One region of the Pseudactinotalea sp. Z1732 genome, then DNA from elsewhere that is predicted to be linked to it. Evidence: predicted binding sites of a transcription regulator. Region 1 holds the regulator's gene; each other region holds the start of a gene.
The links. Region 1 encodes HrcA, which represses chaperone genes, less so after heat shock. Its sites were predicted from a motif close to TTNGCACTCGNNNNNNNCGAGTGCNAA; they were not measured.

Region 1 (4,584 bases):
GACTCAGGAAGCGCCGACGCCGGCCGATCCGGTCGAGCCGGCCGAGCGGTCGACGAACCAGCCGGGTGTGCCGCCGACGCAACCGTCGGCCGGGCAGCCGGCCGGGCCCACCGCACCGACCGCGCCGACCCCCACCACTCCTCCACCCGGTGCCGGCACCGGGGAACCGGGCGAGCCGGGAGGGCCCTGGCCCGTCGGCGACTACGCTGCCGCCCCGCCGCTGCGCTCGGCCTACCCCACCGCCGCCGAGGGCGGTTTCCGGATCGATCCGGTGCAACCGCCCGAGGCCGGCGAGTCGCCCGGTCCCGGCTACGCCGGCGACGACCAGACGTTGGCGCCCGGACCCGGTGAGGCAACGACCGGCGTCATCGGCGCACCGTCCCGGCCCGATGGCGCACCCGGTGACGCGGGCGCTGCCCAACCCTCCGGTGCGGATCAGGAACGGTCCGGTCCGGAAGTCCCGGAGCAAGCGGCGTGGATGCTGATGCCGATCCTGATCGGGCTGGTCCTGGGCCTGGCCGCGATCGTGGGGCTGGGCGCGTGGCCCCCGGTGGTCTCGGCGGCCATCGTGGTGCTGATCGCGGCGGCCGCCGTGCTGAGTTGGCAGGCCGGTGCGGTGGTGCGGCGCAGCGTGCTGATCGCCGCGGCGGGCCCGGCCGGGGTGCTGATCGGCTACTGGGTGTTCACCCTGTTCCGCGGCTGAGCGCCCGTCATTGGGGACCTGCGCTGACGAAGTCGACCAGTTCCTCCACCCGGCCCAGCAGTGCCGGCTCCAGGTCCTGGTAGGACCGCACCCGGCCCAGGATGCGTTTCCAGCCACGCGCGACATCGGCCTGGGTCTCGGCCGGCCAACCCAGTGCCGTCAGGGTGCCGACCTTGATGTCGACGCCCCGTGGCACCGAGGGCCACTGGGTCAGCCCGAGCCGGGCGGGCTTGACCGCCTGCCACACGTCCACGTACGGGTGCCCCAGCACCAGCAGGTTCTGCGCGCCGCATGCGCGCATCGCCTCGGCCGCTATCCGGGACTCCTTCGATCCCGGCACCAGATGGTCCACCAGCACCCCCAGGCGCCGGTGCGGACCGGGCGCGAAGTCGGCTGCGGCGCGGGCAAGGTGATCCACGCCGTCGAGCATCTCCACGACGACTCCCTCCAGGCGCAGGTCCTCGCCCCAGACCTTCTCGATCAGTTCAGCGTCGTGGCGTCCCTCCACCCAGATCCGGGAAGCCCGGGCCACCCGAGCCCGGGCGCCGGTCACGGCGCGAGAACCCGAGGCGGTGCGGGCCCGGGTAGTCCGAGCACTGGCCGGTGGGAGGACCAGGTGCACCGGCTTACCGTCCACCCAGAACCCGGGCCCGAGCCGGAACGCCCGCTCCTTCTCGTGCCGGTCGGCCAGTACCACCACGACCATCCCGCCGGACTTCTCCACCCGCACCACCGCACCGGTGAAGCCTGTCTCGGCGTCCTCCACCACCAGGCCCACCTGGGCCGGGACCTTGGGCACCGGTGCGGCGACCGGGTGGGGGTCGGCGGAGAGCACGTCGGTGCCGTAACGATCGAATCCTGGATACTGCGAAGGGCTCATCCGGGTGAGGCTACGCACATCGCTGGGGTATTCGGCGCAGCGACGCGTAGAATTGGCACTCGAAACCGGTGAGTGCTGATCCACACTGCCGCCGGTGGCGGTCGATCACGGCACCAAGGGCCCTCGGGGCGCCGGTGCCGACCATGAGGCGCATGATGAGGGACCACGCGGAGAGGAGGCCCGGGATGAGTTCGGAACGTCAACTGGAGGTACTGCGCGCGATCGTGCAGGACTACGTGCGATCCCGTGAGCCGGTCGGGTCCCGCAACCTCGTGGAACGGCACAACCTCGGCGTGTCACCGGCGACGATCCGCAATGACATGGCGGCGCTGGAGGACGGTGGCTACATCGCCCAGCCGCACACCTCGGCCGGCCGGATCCCCACCGACAAGGGTTACCGGTTCTTCGTGGATCAGATCGCCGCGCTCAAGCCCCTATCGGTGGCTGAGCGCCGTGCCATCGCCGGTTTCCTCGAGGGCGCGGTGGACCTCGACGACGTGCTGGAGCGCAGCGTGCGACTGCTCGCCCAGTTCACCCAGCAGGTGGCCGTGGTGCAATACCCCTCTCTGCGCCGGTCGGCCCTGCGCCACGTCGAACTGATCCCCGTCTCGGCTACCCGGTTGATGGTGGTCATCATCACCGACACCGGGCGCGTGGAACAGCGCATGGTGGCGATGCCCGAGGCGATGGATGCGGCGGTGCTCGGGGAACTGCGGGCCCGGATCAACGCCCTGGGTGCCGGCCGGGAACTGCCCGGGCTGCGCAGCGCACTGACCGATCTGGAGAACGTCTTCGACCCCGAGGAGCGGGCCATGGTCGCCGAGGTGGTGAGCGCGGTGCTGGATACCGTCGGGGAGGACGTCGAGGATCGGATCGTGATGGCCGGGACGGCGAACCTGGCCCGATCCGACACCGACTTCACCCGCACCATCTCACCGGTCCTGGAGGCACTGGAGGAGCAGGTGGTGCTGTTGCGGTTGCTCTCGGAGATGGCCGAGGACGCCTCCGGTGCCTCGCCGGCGGTACGGATCGGTCGCGAGACCTCCTCCGAGCACCTGTCCGAGACCTCCGTGGTCGCGGGGGGTTACGGTGGGACCGGAAGCCAGGCGATCGCCCAGGTGGGGGTCCTGGGCCCGACCCGCATGGATTACCCCACCACGATGGCCACGGTCCGCGCCGTGGCGCGTTACCTGTCCAGGATCCTGTCCGCCTGAGTCGATGAGTCAAGAAAGCGATCAGTGAGCGACTACTACGCCGTTCTCGGTGTCGAACGCGACGCCAGTACCGAGGAGATCAAGCGCGCCTACCGTAAGTTGGCGCGCCAGCACCATCCCGACGTGGCCGGAGCGGATGGTGCCGAGAAGTTCAAGGACATCGCCGCCGCCCATGACGTGCTGTCCAATCCGGACAAGCGTCGCCAGTACGACGCCGGCGGACTGGGTGGGATGAACGGCGGTGGCGGTGGGGACTTCCCGTTCTCCGACATCTTCGACTTCTTCTCCGCCGCTGCCGGTGGCGGCGGCCAGCGTGGCCCCACCCCGCGGGCCCGGCGCGGCCAGGACGCGCTGCTGCGGGTCACCGTCACGCTGGAGGAGGCCACCTTCGGGGTGACCAAGGACCTCGAGGTGGACACCGCCGTGGTCTGTCAAACCTGCCACGGCACCTGCTGTGCGCCCGGGACGGGTCCGCGCACCTGTGACATGTGCGGGGGCCGCGGTTCGGTGCAGCGGGTAGCCCGCTCCTTCCTCGGCAATGTGATGACCAGCCAGGCGTGCGCGGCCTGCCAGGGCTTCGGCTCCGTGATCGAGCACCCGTGCGCCGAGTGCTCCGGCGAGGGTCGCGTCCGCTCCCGCCGCACCATCAACATCAACATCCCCGCCGGGGTGGACGAGGGCACCCGGATCAAACTCACCGGTCAGGGTGAGACCGGTCCGGGCGGTGGACCCCCTGGTGACCTGTACGTGGAGATCCGGGAGAAGTCCCACCCGACGTTCACCCGCCGCGGCAACGATCTGCACTGCACGGTGGAACTGCCGATGACGGCCGCGGCGCTGGGCACGGTGCTGACCATCGAGACCCTCGACGGCGACCAGGACATCGACGTGCGTGCCGGCACCCAGCCCGAGGAGGTCCTGACCCTGCGCGGACTGGGCGTGGGTGTGCTCAGCAGTGGTGGCCGCCGCGGTGACCTGCACGTACACATCCAGGTCAGGGTGCCCACCGGGCTGGACGAGACCCAGGAGGGGCTACTCAAGGACCTGGCCGCCGAGCGCGGTGAGGAACGCCCGCAGGGGCGGCTGGCCCCGGCCGGCTCCGGGATGTTCTCACGGCTGCGGGACCGCTTCTCCGGACGCTGACCCGAGGGCCAGACCACGGCCGGATCGGTCGATCTCGTAGACTCCGCAGTGTCCGGTCCCCACGATGTGTGGACCCCGTCCGAGCAAGGAGACCCTGGGCGACGGCCCGGCCCATGACCGATCCCACCCTTGAACCGCAACCCGGCCATGTCCGCGAGGAGGTCACCGTACCGGCGCACGTCCCGATGGTGGCCCTGCTCGGTCAGCGAGATGAGGTGCTCCGTGCCGTGGAGGAGGGGTTCCCCGGCCTCGATGTGCACGTGCGCGGGAACCAGATCGCGCTCAGTGGCCCCAAGGGCGATGTGGACCTGGCCAAGCGGCTCATCGATGAACTGACGCAGATCGCCTCCTCGGCCCAGCCGCTCACCGCCGACGCGGTGGAGCGGGCAATCACGATCCTGACCGCCGCGACCATGGAACGCCCCGCCGAGGTGCTGACCATGAACATCCTGTCCAGCCGCGGGCGCACCATCCGGCCCAAGACGCTGGGACAGAAGCAGTACGTGGAGGCCATCGACGCCAACACGGTGGTGTTCGGGATCGGGCCGGCCGGCACCGGAAAGACCTACTTGGCGATGGCCAAGGCCGTCCAGGCGCTGCAGGCCAAGCAGGTGAACCGGATCGTGCTGACCCGGCCCGCGGTG
Region 2 (4,584 bases), on a different contig from region 1:
ATTGCCCACCGCCAGTCCGGGTTCGTCGCGCAGGACCGCACCGATACTCACCGAAAGCTCGGGCGCCGACGTGGCCGCCGAGACCACGGTGAGCCCGACCACCAGGGAGGAAACCCCCGCTCGACGAGCCAAGGCGGAGGCCCCTCGCACCAGTACCTCCCCGCCCAGCACCAGCAGCACCAACCCGACAATGATCCGCCCCAGGTCTAGAAGGTCCATAAGTAGGAGTGTAAGGATCACAACCCGAGTCGCGATGAGCACTCCATCGACCCGGTTGAGCACCCGCATGAGGATCGGGATCTGGGACTTCAGCAGTGTCCCGGGCGTGGTGTGCGAGCGGCCCCCCGGGAGCATCCTGGCCCGCTCGGGCGCCAACCGCCGGTCGATCGTGGCCGCGCTCATCCGGGAGAGCAACTCAGCCTTGGCGACACCTCGGGGCTGTTCCCGAACACGGTGGTTCGGGGAGCACAAGGGCATCCCCGCACGGTCACGCTCCGCGTGAAGATCGGTCGCCGGACTCCTCTCCGATGTCCTTGAGCTCGTACGGCGCGAGCACCATGTGGAGGCACAACCACCAGGTGTAGACGCTGGCTGCTCCCCACAGGGCTGCATCGGTCACGAGTCCGTGGGCGATCTCGTTGCGCAAGTTCGGCCCGACCTGTTCGAGCAGCACCGACTGCAACTCGAAGGCGAGGTTTTCACCCAAGAACACCTTCGACTCAGGCATCTCGAGAAGCGAGCCGAGCGCCTTTTCGGTCTCAACTCCGTTGTCGCCGATGTTGAGCGTATGGAGACCTTGAGCCTTGAGCCGCAGTCGCACCATCTGCTCGATCTGCGGCACCAGGAGCGACAGCGCCGAGGGCATATCGCCGTTGAGTCCGTGCCAGATGCCTCGCGCCCACAGGCCGGCATGGCGAATGGGAACCGTCGGGGACTCCCGGCACACTGATTCCACGAACGCCAGGTCAAATCGGTGCTCGGTGCTGATGACCTCGAGCGCCGGTGCAATGAGAGTTTGGACGACGAGCCCGATCCGATGATGGTTGCGGCTCACCAACTCGTCGATGATTTCCTGTTCAGACGGCTCAGATGCGGGGTCACCCGCCCCAACGCTGACCTTGCGTCCGTCCCCGCTCATCGTGGACCTAGTCAGCAGCCGGAGGATGCCGTTCGCAAGGTGTTTGCGTGCAGACTCCGTCTGCTCATCGAGGTCGAACAGCGTCGCAATTCGGGAAAGGGCGAGCAGGGCCGCGGGACGCTCCAAGCCCGATACTCGGTTCTGAGCCTTCTTCACGAACTCATAGATCTCGATCGGTTCTCGCTCGAGCGGGCTCATCTCCTCGAGCGAGAGTTCGCGCAGTTCCCGCAGCCATTGTTGTCGCTGGCTGATCACCTCTTCAAGCCCATGGGCAGTGCGGTACTTGCGCGGCAACAACCGCAGCGCTTCGAGTGACTTCTCCAGCGGCCCGCTTGCACCGAGCGCGGAGCGCTCCCTCGCCATCCGCATCTCGGCTTCCGTCGCGTACGAGTCGGCAACCAGGGCCTGGCACCGGCAGGCGCCCTCATCACGCTGGCCGCGGTTCCACCATGCGGACGCTTCGCGCAGGAGCGCACGCTCGGCCCGGCTTCCTCGTGTTGTGTGTGTCGCGAACTCCTCCAACCGCTCTCCCAGGGCACGCGCCTGTTCGGGGGTGGTCTTGCCAGCACCCCGAAGGACCTCGGACACTTGTGCCTGGAGGTAACCGTTGCCCCCGTCGCCAGCGAGGAAGGCCACCAACGTGGACGTGAGTTTCTCCAACACGGCCGCGCCTGGCTTGCCTTGCCGTCGTGCCAGTTCCACGACCCGGCGGTAGCTGTCATGTCCAGAGCGTACCCACGCATCCCAGGTCAGCGGCACCGCCAGGTATGCATCGGCGGCCATGAGCGCCACCGTCGGATCGCGAGGGAACCGGTAGGTCCACACAACGTCGGCGATCCTGGCGCGCAGCACCACCGGCTCGATGATAGGGAGTGCCTGTGCGAGGAGCGTCAGTTCGGCTGCGTCGAGGTCGCTGGGAACAACCGTGCGCGATCCGCCTGACTCCATGGCCGGAGAGAACGGCTCGTCCCAAGAATCCGGGTTGAGCATCGCCGAGGTGGCACGCGCCATGGCAGTCAGCGTGCGTGATCGTACCGAGGAGCTGCCCTCGCTCTCGTGGGCGCGTTGCGCCAGATCTGCGAGCAGACAGTGCAGCACCTCCGCAGCCTCGAAGACGGCGACATCCTCGCTCTGGCTCACAGCCTCCCACCAGGAAGCATCGGGCACCTCATCTGCCGCCTCCTCGGCCTGGCAGGAAGTGCTGGATGCTGGCGGGGTCGTCGAGTCATCGTCGTTGGCCATGCCTCAACCCTAGGCAAGGCGCGGCACGAATACGGCGCGGCCGGCGGGCCATGCGCGAGGTGCCGAACAACCTCGGCGCGAGCAGCATGATCGGCCTACGGGACGTCAGTCAGCGCCAGCGCCTAGCGACGGCCAGGGTCGGGACGGACTGCTGCACGCGTCCTCAGGGTCGGCGGGCTCATAGCCGGTCACTGCCAGGTCCTCTTGCCAGGCCCTCATCGATGTCGGCTTGAGATCGTCGCTCTCGGACGAGTTCCGGGTGAACCAGAGAGCCCCCGCGATGCTGTCTGCAATCAGACGAACGCTTCCAACCCGCGAATGACCCAAGACATTATCGCGACCCCCTGCGCGCTGCTGCGACACTTACTCAGGGAGACTAATCGCGAGGACTGACTCTGACCATCGAAGCGGCGTCATTCCTCGATCGACTGCCAGCGGCCCTCCTTCTCCATGTCCGGAGGCGGAGGAAGGTCGGACGCCGTGTCGTTGTAGTGGGTGCTCACGGTGCTCACGTAGTCGCGCAGCATGCGATCCAACTCGGGTAGTTGCTCGTTTACAGTTGTCATGTGCTCGGACTTGATGCCCTTTTGCATAACGAACCCGAGTTCGGACAACTTGTTGATTTCCACGTCCAGGCGCTCCGCTTTCTCGACAGCCCACGAGGGACCGAGCACGCGGAGCGCGAGCACGGCACCACGAAACCTGTCCTTCGTGCGGTTGAACTCGTCCATCATCTCTGAAAGGCCCTCGGGGGCTCGTCGGTACTGCGCCTTCACGTAGATGCCGTGAAGCAGCGATCGAATAAGCCCGGCGGTGTCGCGCGCAAGTCCTACCGCTTGGAGCACCCGTTGCCGCTCTGCGGTTTCTTCTGCTTCTCGCGCCTGGCGTTCCGCGTCGCCGCGAAGCGTGCGCTGATTCAGCCACCATCCGAGGACGATGCCTGCCGGACCGAGCAGCCACGGGATCACGTCTTGCACCATGCCGAAATTGTGCCGCACAGCACCGACACTCGACCGGAACCAGGACCGCACGGGCGGCATAGTGGCGGAAGGCACCGGGTCTCGGGTTTGCGGCTTCGGACTGTCTCGCAAGCCGAACGTTCAACGCAGAAGCGCTCCGCTGACCTGCGCCAACGTCCGTGCTCATTCCGGGCCGTCCCGTTAGACCAGTCCGGTGATGTGACCGGTGAGGGGGCGTTATCTGAACGCGCTCTCGGTGACCCCGCAACAAGCGGGCGTGGCAGGCGCTGTCCAGCATCGGCTGGGGCGGGCCAGCGTGGTTCCAGGGCCACGAGGGCGTGTCATGCCGCATCCGCGTAGTGCCGCGACGAGGGACTCCACCCCAGGTATCGGTCCAGGGGTGCGCCTCCTCCCCGGGGAGGAGGTGGGGCACGCCCGATCTCGTCGCCAGGGACGTTCTACTCCCTCTCGGCCGCTCGTAGCGTCGTCAGTGTCGCCGGCAGCAGTGCCGGTGGGAACTGGAGCAGAGCACATGATCGAGGTGACGCACCTGACCAAGCGCTACGGCGCCGCGACGGCGGTGGACGACCTGTCCTTCACCGTGCGGCCCGGCACGGTCACCGGCTTCCTGGGACCGAACGGGGCCGGGAAGTCGACGACGATCCGGGCGGTCGTCGGGCTGGAGAGGCCGACGTCCGGTTCCGCCACCGTGGGTGGGCAGCGGTACGCCGACCTGCCCGCCCCGCTGCAGGAGGTCGGCACGATGCTCGACGGCCGGAACGCTCATCCCGGACGCACGGCGCTCGGCCACCTGATGGGACTGGCGCGCACGCACGGCATCGGTCGGGCGCGCGTCGAGCAGGTGATCGGTCTCGCCGGCCTGGAGTCCGTCGCCCGTCACCGGGTCCGGACCTTCTCACTGGGCATGGGCCAGCGACTGGGCGTCGCCGCGGCCCTGCTGGGAGACCCCGCCACCCTCATCCTCGACGAGCCGGTCAACGGCTTGGACCCCGACGGCGTGCGGTGGATCCGTCATCTGCTGCGGGCCCTGGCCGCCGAAGGGCGGACCGTGTTCCTGTCCTCCCACCTCATGAGTGAACTGACCGAGACCGCCGGCCGAGTCATCGTCATCGGACAGGGGCGGCTGCTGGCCGACGAGGACCTGCAGACGCTCGTGGCCGCGACGGCCGGCGCCGGTGTGGTGCGGGTCCGGGGGGTGGACCCCGGCCCTTTGGCCCGCGCGCT
Region 3 (4,584 bases), on a different contig from region 1:
AGGCGGCCCTCCTCGTCCTTGGTGGACAGCGGGTACTGCTGGGACTTCACGAAGTCCTTGACCGTGATCAGACCGCGAAGCACGTTGCGGGCATCGACCAGCGGGAGTTTCTCGACCTTGTGCTTACCCAGCAGCGCCGCGGCCTCGGCCCGGGTGATGCCCACTCCCCCGGTGACCAGCGGCATCGGCGTCATCGCCTCATGGACCTTCGTGGTCTCGAAACTCTCGCCGGGCACGAACCGCAGATCACGGTTGGTGATGATGCCCAGCAGCACGCCCTCGGGATCGACCACCGGCAGACCCGAGATCCGGAATTGCGCGCACAGCGCGTCCATCTCCGCCAGGGTGGCGTCGGGGCCGATCGTGAGCGGGTTGGTGACCATCCCGGATTCGGACCGCTTCACCAGGTCGACCTGGGCGGCCTGGTCCTCGATGGCCAGGTTGCGGTGCAGCACACCCAGCCCACCCTGCCGGGCCACCGCGATGGCCATTCGCGCCTCGGTGACGGTGTCCATCGCTGCCGAGATCAACGGCATCGACAGCGGGATCCGGCGCGTCAGGATGGTGGAGGTGTCGGCCTCACTCGGGATGACGTCGGTCTCCCCGGGAAGCAGCAGCACATCGTCGTAGGTCAGTCCGACGAACGCGAAGGGATCAGGGGCGGTGGCGGCGGGCTGAGGTTCGGTCACACCCCAAGTCTACGTGGCCGTCGCGATCTAGGATCGAGCGGTCTGGGTGAGGAGGCTCATGATCTCATGCAGCGCCCCGCTGAGGGTGCGGGCGCGGTGCAGGCCGTCCCGGGGGGCGATGGTGTCGGTGAGGGCGATCAGGAAGACCTCATCGCCCCGCTCGCACAGCACCCGCACCAGGTTCTCTGCGATCTCGGACTCCCCCAGGATGACTGTCAACACTCCCTGCTGGCGGGCTACCAGGTCCAGCAGCGCCTGCCCGCCATCGGCCTCCAGGCGCTGATGCGCCACCCGAACGTGCGCTCCACGCAGCGTCATCTCGGTGGCGAGCACGTGGGCGTCGGTACTCATCGACGGCACGCACTGCACCAACGCCTGGATCCGATCCGGCTCCGGCTCGGAGCTGGCCTCGGCGAGCACGGTCAGCATCTGGGCACGCAACAGCCGTTCCGGGTCGCGCCCCGGGCGATCCGGCTGCGGGCGCTGGGCGACCATCTCGATCGCGGGGCGCACCGCCATCAGCCAACCGTCCAGCAGACCGTGCTCACGTCCGGCTCGCCTGATCAGTCGCGCCAGCCGCCGATGATCCCCGTCGACCGCAGCCGCGGCCACGGTGAGCGGGTCGGCCACCATGGGCTCCTCGTCCTCCGGCCCGGCCCCAGCCGGCGCATGACCCTTCCGGCCGTTCTGCGCAGGCTGACCAGCAGCGGGCGTGGTGTCTTCGGCCGAGCCAGGACCGCCGGCTGGTGCGGCGCCGTTCCTCGCGTCCGGTTCCCCGGCTGGTGCGGCACCGTTCCTCGCGTCCGGTTCCCCGGCTGGTGCCGCACCGTTCCTCGCGTCCGGTTCGCCGGCTTTCGCCGCACCGTCGGACACATCGGTGCCCCGCAGCGCAATTTCGGCGGCATCTGCCGGTGCCACACCCTCCAAGGTGAGGCGGCGCATCGTCTCCAGCCTGGCCAGGTCGGATGCCTCGTACCGGCGGTGACTGCCGGCCACGTGACCGGATGGTCCCAGTCCGTACCGCCGGGCCCAGGTACGCAGCGTGGGAGCGGCCACTCCCAGGCGGGCCGCGACCCCGGCAACCGTCAACCGGATGCCGTCGCCAAGATCCTCCGGGGGCCCCGGCGACGTTGATGACACCGCGCACCTCCCCTTCCTGTCAGGGCCCCCCACGGGCGACTTGTCCGGACCGACCCCACGCGGGCGACCTGTCCGAGCCCGCGCACGGGCCATTCCTGCCCTAGAGACTAGGCGGCGGATCAGTTTTGAACAAGTTGACTCGCACGCATGAACAAGCGTCGAGCGCCACTGAACAATCTACGAATGCTTCGAATAGTTTGCGCATCACCCTTGAATAACCTCTGGCGCGGTTGTAGCGTGTGTCTCGTTGAACTCATCCACCACCGATGGAAGGACTGAGATGGCCGAACTATCTAGACTCCCCGGACCCGTCATGGAACGTTGGGAGTGGCAGTACGAAGGCGCGTGCCGGGCAACCGGCTCCGAGCAGTTCTTCCACCCCGAAGGCGAGCGCGGCGCATCGAGGCGTCGCCGCGACGCCAACGCCAAGGCGATCTGCGCCGAGTGCCCGGTGATCCAGCAGTGCCGTGAGCACGCCCTGAAGGTGCGCGAACCCTACGGCGTCTGGGGCGGACTCACCGAGGACGAGCGCACCGACATCCTGGCCGCCCGGATGCCCGCCGCCAGCTGAGTTCCTCCCGGACGCCCGAACGCGACCGAGCCCCGGTTCCCACTGAAGGGAACCGGGGCTCGGTGTTTGCTCAGCAGCCGCAGCCGCTAGCGGCGGGTCACTTCTCGACGATCGCCAGAACGTCGCGTGCCGAGAGGATCAGCAGATCCTCACCGCCGTACTTGACCTCGGTGCCGCCGTACTTGCTGTAGACGACCTTGTCGCCAACCGTGACGTCCAACGGGACGCGGTTGCCGTTGTCATCGATCCGGCCCGGGCCCACCGCCAGGACTTCGCCCTCCTGGGGCTTCTCCTTGGCGGTGTCCGGGATAACCAGACCGGACGCGGTGGTCTGCTCGGCCTCGAGCGTCTTGACGACGATCCGATCCTCGAGCGGCTTGATGGAGACCGACACTACGGACCTCCCCTTCGCATGTGATGGGAACCAGGACAATGGACCGCTACCAACTACGCACCTCCGCCGTCGCGGGGGTCGGACATGCACCGCTGGTGAACGGTCGGGACCCCGGGTGGGGCCCCTCGGGGTCCAATCTAGATCGCCGTTAGCACTCGGTCAAGGTGAGTGCTAATCATGTGGTCCACGTCGCTCCACCGAACCGCTGCACTCGTGCACCCTGGCAGAATCGTGAGTATGGATCCTGCCGCGCTCGCGCGCCTGCTCACCCCGGAGGGTTGGGCGCTGCTCGGCCAACTCCCCCCGTACTCGGAGGACGCAGCCCTGCGCATCTCCGAGGGCTTGCGCGCCCGGGGATTGGACCCGGACCTGGTGGCGGCCGCCCTGACCCAGTCCAGGCTACGCGCCAAGGCGGTCGAGAAGTTCGGCGAGTTCGCCTCCGGCATGCTGCTCACCGCCGAAGGGCTGGAGCAGGCCACCCGGCTCGAGGTGGCCGCGCTGCATGCGCGCCGTTACGCCGGGGCCGGGGCCAGCCTCGTGGCCGATCTGGGCTGCGGTCTGGGCGCGGACTCCCTGGCGATGGCGGGCCTGGGCCTGCGGGTGCTGGCGATCGAGAAGGATGAGGCCACCGCCGCCTGCGCCCAGATGAATCTGCGGGCCTTCCCCGAAGCTCAGGTGCGCCACGCCGATGGCCTGGACCTGGACCTGGTGGCCGAAGGCGTGGACGCGATCTTCGCCGACCCTGCCCGGCGCACCCGGCGCGGCAACCGCGTGTTCGATCCCAAGTCCTACTCCCCCGACCTGGACACGGTGCTCGCCCTGGCCGACACGACTCCCGACCTGGGCATCAAGGTCGCGCCCGGGATCCCCTACACCGCGCTGCCCAGCCACACCCACGCCCAATGGGTCTCGGTGAACGGAGCGGTGGTGGAGGCCGGCCTGTGGTTCGGTCGCCTCGCCACCGAGGGTGCCGGCCGCAGCGCGATCCTGCTCACCGACGCCGGTACGCACCACCTCGGGTGGTCCGGAGATGCCGATGCCCGCGCGACCCAGGCGCCCGACGGCCGCCTCGCCGCCTACCTGCACGAACCCGACGGGGCGATCATCCGCGCCGGACTGGTCGCCGACGTCGCCGACCAGCTGGGCGGCCACCTGGTGGATCCCTCGATCGCTTACATCACGACCGCCCAGGCGGTAACCACTCCCTTCGCCCGCAGTTACCGCGTGCTGGACCATTTCGGCTTCGGCTTGAAACGCCTCCGGGCCTACCTGCGCGACCGGAACGTGGGGCGGGTGACCATCAAGAAGCGCGGCACCGCCGTCGTCCCCGAGCAGTTGCGTCAGCAACTGCAACTCTCCGGCGACGCCTCCGCCACGATCGTGCTCACCCGTCTACAGGGTGAGCAATCGGTGCTCGTGGTGGACCCGCTCGAGACCGCGGGACGAGAATGAGGGCGTGACGCTTGAGTTCGCCCCCTCGTCCCGGTCCAGCCTGGGGGTTGAGTGGGAACTGGCGATGGTCGACGCCGACTCCGGAGACCTGCGCCAAGTAGCCCAGACGGTGCTCGACGCGGTCGCCCCGGACGACGGCTCCCAGCACCCGACCATCCGCCAGGAACTACTCCTGAACACGGTCGAGGTGGTCACCGGGGTGTGCCGGACCACCCCGGAGGCGATGGCCGATCTGTCCGGCTCGGTGGACCTGGTGCGTTCGATCACCGATCCGCTGCGGGTGGACCTGATGTGCGCGGGCACCCACCCGTTCGCAGACTGGGGCGGCCAGAAGGTCA
Region 4 (4,584 bases), on a different contig from region 1:
CTGGCCAGCCCGTTCTTCGCCGAGTTCGACCTGCCGGCCCGTGGGGTGCAGTTCACCGTCCCCGAGATTGCCTACGCCCAGCCCCTCGACGACCAACCCGCCGCCCTCGCCTACACCGACCTGGAGCGCACCGCAGCAGCCCTGGGGGCCGACGGCGGCGCCTGGCGGTCGCTGTTCGGCCCCTTGGTACAGCACGAGCCCGCGGTCCTCGGGATCGGACTGGCCGACATGCGCGCCATCCCCGCCGCGCTGCGCAACCCCAGCGGGCTCCTCGGCGCGCTGCACTACGGCCTGCGCGTTCTGGAACAGGGCAGCCCGCTATGGAACACCCGATTCCGGGCAGACGCCGCCCCGGCCCTGTTTACCGGGGTGGCCGCCCACGGCATCGCCGGGATGCCCGGGCTTGCGCCCGCCGGCCTCGGACTGCTGCTCGGCCTGCTGGCACACACCTCCGGGTGGGCGCTCCCGGTGGGCGGGTCCCGAGCGATCGCCAACGCGATGGTGGCGGATCTGCGTAGCCACGGTGCGACCATCCACACCGACACGCTGATCCAGGATTACCGGCAACTGCCACGTGCCCGGTCCTACCTCTTCGACACCACACCTGGCGCGATCGCGCGGATCTGGGGGGACCGGCTCCCACCCCGCACCGCCACCCGGTTGCGCCGGTACCGGCACGGCAATGCCGCCGCCAAGGTCGACTTCGTGCTCTCCGAACCGGTGCCCTGGCGCGATGCCCCGGTGGGGCGGGCCGGGACCGTGCACGTGGGCGGCTCGCGGGCGGACATGGTGCGCGCCGAGGCCCAGGTGGCCGCCGGCGCACACGCTGAGCAGCCGATGGTGCTGCTCAGCGACCCCGCCGTCGCTGACCCCGCGCGCAGCCGGGACGGACTGCGGCCGCTGTGGACCTACGCGCACGTGCCCGCCGGATCGACGGCGGACGTCACCGAAGCGGTCACGGCGCAGATCGAACGGTTCGCTCCGGGCTTCCGGGATGTGGTCGTCGATGCCCGGTGCACCCCAGCGGCGCAGATGAGCCGGACGAACGCCAACTACGTCGGCGGGGACATCAGCAACGGTGCCCTGGATCTGCGCCGCATCCTCGGTGCCCCCCTGACAAGCCTCAACCCCTACCGTGCGGGCATCCCCGGGGTGTATCTGTGCTCAGCCGCCACCCCACCGGCCCCCGGGGTTCACGGGATGTGCGGCCACCATGGCGCCCGGTGGGCGCTGCGGGAACGCTTCGGGATCCATCAGATGCCCGGTCTCGGGCCGCGGTGAGAGACCCGGCCCAGCAACCAGTGGGTGCCCTTCGCCCCGTCGATTTCGTCCAAGACGGCGGCACGATCCGCGCAGAGCGAGCCCGGCAGCAGCCGTGATGAGCGTGTGACCAAAGGTGAGATACCGCACCGAAGGCCTGCGTCGTCGTCGATCCTGCTTGCACTCTCACCCCTAGAGTGCCAATAATGGCGTTAGCACTCTCGACCTGAGAGTGACAACTGTGGCCGGTAAGACGAGGTGCCGCGGGATGCGTGACGTGAACGCATGTCGGGGCATCGTCCGTCGCGGGCGTCGAACCGGCTTTCGTCCGCCAGCAGGAGGATTAAACCCGAATGGCAAAGATGATTGCTTTCGACGAGGAGGCTCGTCGCGGTATGGAGCGTGGACTGAACGTCCTCGCCGATACCGTGAAGGTCACCCTCGGCCCCAGGGGCCGCAACGTCGTTCTGGAGAAGAAGTGGGGCGCCCCCACGATCACCAACGACGGCGTGTCCATCGCCAAGGAGATCGAGCTCGACGAGCCGTACGAGAAGATCGGCGCTGAACTCGTCAAGGAGGTCGCCAAGAAGACCGATGACGTGGCCGGCGACGGCACCACCACCGCCACCGTGCTCGCCCAGGCGCTCGTGCGCGAGGGCCTGCGCAACGTGGCCGCCGGTGCCAACCCGATCGCGCTGAAGCGCGGCATCGAGAAGGCCGTTGAGGCCGTGACCGAGTCGCTGCTCAGCAACGCCACCGAGATCGAGACCAAGGAGCAGATCGCCGCCACCGCGGGGATCTCCGCCGGTGACCCGGCCATCGGTGAACTGATCGCCGAGGCCATGGACAAGGTCGGCAACGAGGGTGTCATCACCGTCGAGGAGTCCCAGGCCCTGGGCCTGGAGCTCGAGCTGACCGAGGGTATGCGCTTCGACAAGGGCTTCCTGTCCGCATACTTCGTGACCGACCAGGAGCGTCAGGAGGCCGTCCTCGAGGACGCCTACGTGCTGCTGGTGGAGTCCAAGATCACCAACGTCAAGGACCTGCTGCCGCTGCTGGAGAAGGTCATCCAGTCCGGCAAGCCGCTGATCATCATCTCCGAGGACGTCGAGGGCGAAGCCCTGGCGACCCTGGTGGTGAACAAGATCCGTGGCACCTTCAAGTCCGTGGCCGTCAAGGCCCCCGGCTTCGGTGACCGCCGCAAGGCGATGCTGAACGACATGGCCATCCTCACCGGTGGTCAGGTCATCTCCGAGACCGTGGGTCTGTCCCTGGAGAACGCCACCCTGGACATGCTGGGCCAGGCCCGCAAGGTGGTTGTCACCAAGGACGAGACCACGATCGTCGAGGGTGCCGGCGAGGCCGACGCGATCGAGGGCCGGGTCAACCAGATCCGCGCCGAGATCGAGAACTCCGACTCCGACTACGACCGCGAGAAGCTCCAGGAGCGCCTGGCCAAGCTCGCCGGTGGTGTGGCCGTCATCCGTGCGGGTGCCGCCACGGAGGTGGAGCTCAAGGAGCGCAAGCACCGCATCGAGGACGCCGTGCGTAACGCCAAGGCTGCTGTGGAAGAGGGCATCGTCGCCGGTGGTGGCGTGGCCCTGATCCAGGCCGCCGCCCGGGCGTTCGAGGGCCTGACCCTCGAAGCGGACGAGGCGACCGGGGCGAACATCGTCAAGGTGGCCGTGGACGCGCCGCTGAAGCAGATCGCCGTGAACGCCGGCCTCGAGGGCGGCGTCGTGGTGGAGCGGGTGCGTGGGTTGGAGAACAACCACGGCCTGAACGCCGCCACCGGTGAGTACGAGGACCTGCTCGCCGCAGGCATCGCCGACCCGGTCAAGGTGACCCGCTCTGCACTGCAGAACGCCTCCTCGATCGCCGGTCTGTTCCTCACCACCGAGGCCATCGTGGCCGACAAGCCGGAGCCGCCCTCGGCCCCGGCCGGCGGTGGCGAGCCGGACATGGGCGGCATGGGCTTCTGATCTGACCGATCAGATGCTCGGCTGACCAGCTGAAACACACACGGCCCCCGATCCCTCGTGGATCGGGGGCCGTTGTGGTTTCTGACGGGATCGTTGCTGGCCAGGATCGACGCGACATTGAGCGGACTCGCGCACGGGGGTCGCGCACAGGGGGTGCTGTGCTCAGGGCGTGGAGGTGAGGGTGGCCAGTTCGGCGCGCAGGTTCGCCCGGGCCGCCTCCTGCCACAACTCCCGGCCTCGGTCAGTGCGGTAGAGGGGCTCCAGTTCCAGCAGATGGCGGACGACGGCGGTGCGCCCCTTGATGAAGTCGGCGTGCGGCACGTGGGAGTACTCCGCGCGCACGTCGCGGGCGTAGCGCCGGTATCCGGTCGCCTCGCGGGCGAGGACGGCCAAGTCGGCATCGCAGAGCAGTGCGCCGTGGTGGTCACCCGGTTCGGGGGAGTGGGTGCGGGTGAGGAGTACCAGTCGGGCGACTTCCTCGATGCGGTCGCTCGGGAGGGCCTCGGGACCCAGCGCCTCGGGCCCGAGTTCGGCGCGGGCCAGGTCGGCGCTGGCCTGCTCGTCCTCACCGGGGACACCGTCGTAGACCGCGTCGTGGAACCAGGCGGCCAGCACCACTGGCAGCGGGGCAGGATCCGGGTCGCACAGCAGGTCCAGGGCCGCGAGCACATCACGTAGATGGCGCAGGTCGTGATAGCGCCGGTGCGGCTGCGCCCAGCGTTCGATCAGATCCGCGCCCAGGGCAACTGCCGCCGGTACTGGACCTGACGCGCCACGGTGAGTTACGTCGTCGTCGGGCCTGTCCTGCCAGCGTTCGACCGTGCTGCCCCAGAACGCGCTCAGCACGCGACGCAGCGTCTCGGGGCGGTCGCGCGCCGGAATCCGCAGGCCGGAGTTCCGTAGCCGGCGGATCAACTCGCGCCCACTGACCGCGATCGCGCCCCGGGCCACCAGGTCGTCATAACGGTGGGCGGGCACGTCGTAGTGGTCCATGTCGAAGGCCTGCTCGGGAAGGCCGGCACGGGTGGCGAAGTCGTGCAGTTCCTCCAGGGACTGATCGGAGACCAGGTGAGCGAACACCGTGCCGTGGGCCGGCCAGGTGGGCGGATCGATGAGGATAGCCACCCCTTCAGCCTAAGTCCGCGCCGGAGGAGGGGTGTGCCCCGCTACGCCCCGCCGCTCTACGCCCGCCGCTCTACGCCCGCCGGGCAGACCCCGGCAGCAGCCCCTCAGCGCGCAGGCCCAGCCGCAATGCCGTCGACAGGTGGCGGGAGCCCCCGAGCCGTCTCAACTCCGCCAGTGCGGTGCCGTTCGCAAGCGCTCGATAGTCGCCGTAGCGCAC

Region 2: a site for HrcA is predicted at 2,490-2,516, ahead of ACPL7H_RS02350 (DUF4209 domain-containing protein). Genes of this name have one in related genera too.
Region 3: a site for HrcA is predicted at 2,943-2,969, ahead of groES (co-chaperone GroES). Genes of this name have one in related genera too.
Region 4: a site for HrcA is predicted at 1,438-1,464, ahead of groL (chaperonin GroEL). Genes of this name have one in related genera too.

What each region holds. Positions count from the first base shown of each region.
Region 1 is NZ_JBMPQC010000002.1:231,975-236,558, forward strand. It holds gene ACPL7H_RS04905 (hypothetical protein) at 1-703, shown strand, start outside; gene ACPL7H_RS04910 (DUF3097 domain-containing protein) at 711-1,583, opposite strand; gene hrcA (heat-inducible transcriptional repressor HrcA) at 1,769-2,797, shown strand; gene dnaJ (molecular chaperone DnaJ) at 2,822-3,940, shown strand; gene ACPL7H_RS04925 (PhoH family protein) at 4,054-4,584, shown strand, end outside.
Region 2 is NZ_JBMPQC010000001.1:493,551-498,134, reverse strand. It holds gene ACPL7H_RS02355 (calcium/sodium antiporter) at 1-219, opposite strand, end outside; gene ACPL7H_RS02350 (DUF4209 domain-containing protein) at 488-2,380, opposite strand; gene ACPL7H_RS02345 (hypothetical protein) at 2,794-3,360, opposite strand; gene ACPL7H_RS02340 (ABC transporter ATP-binding protein) at 3,872-4,584, shown strand, end outside.
Region 3 is NZ_JBMPQC010000003.1:78,599-83,182, forward strand. It holds gene guaB (IMP dehydrogenase) at 1-689, opposite strand, end outside; gene ACPL7H_RS07620 (MerR family transcriptional regulator) at 717-1,829, opposite strand; gene ACPL7H_RS07625 (WhiB family transcriptional regulator) at 2,110-2,400, shown strand; gene groES (co-chaperone GroES) at 2,498-2,794, opposite strand; gene ACPL7H_RS07635 (class I SAM-dependent methyltransferase) at 3,032-4,246, shown strand; gene ACPL7H_RS07640 (glutamate--cysteine ligase) at 4,251-4,584, shown strand, end outside.
Region 4 is NZ_JBMPQC010000020.1:13,069-17,652, forward strand. It holds gene ACPL7H_RS18425 (phytoene desaturase family protein) at 1-1,281, shown strand, start outside; gene groL (chaperonin GroEL) at 1,614-3,242, shown strand; gene ACPL7H_RS18435 (DUF4031 domain-containing protein) at 3,405-4,367, opposite strand; gene ACPL7H_RS18440 (hypothetical protein) at 4,438-4,584, opposite strand, start outside.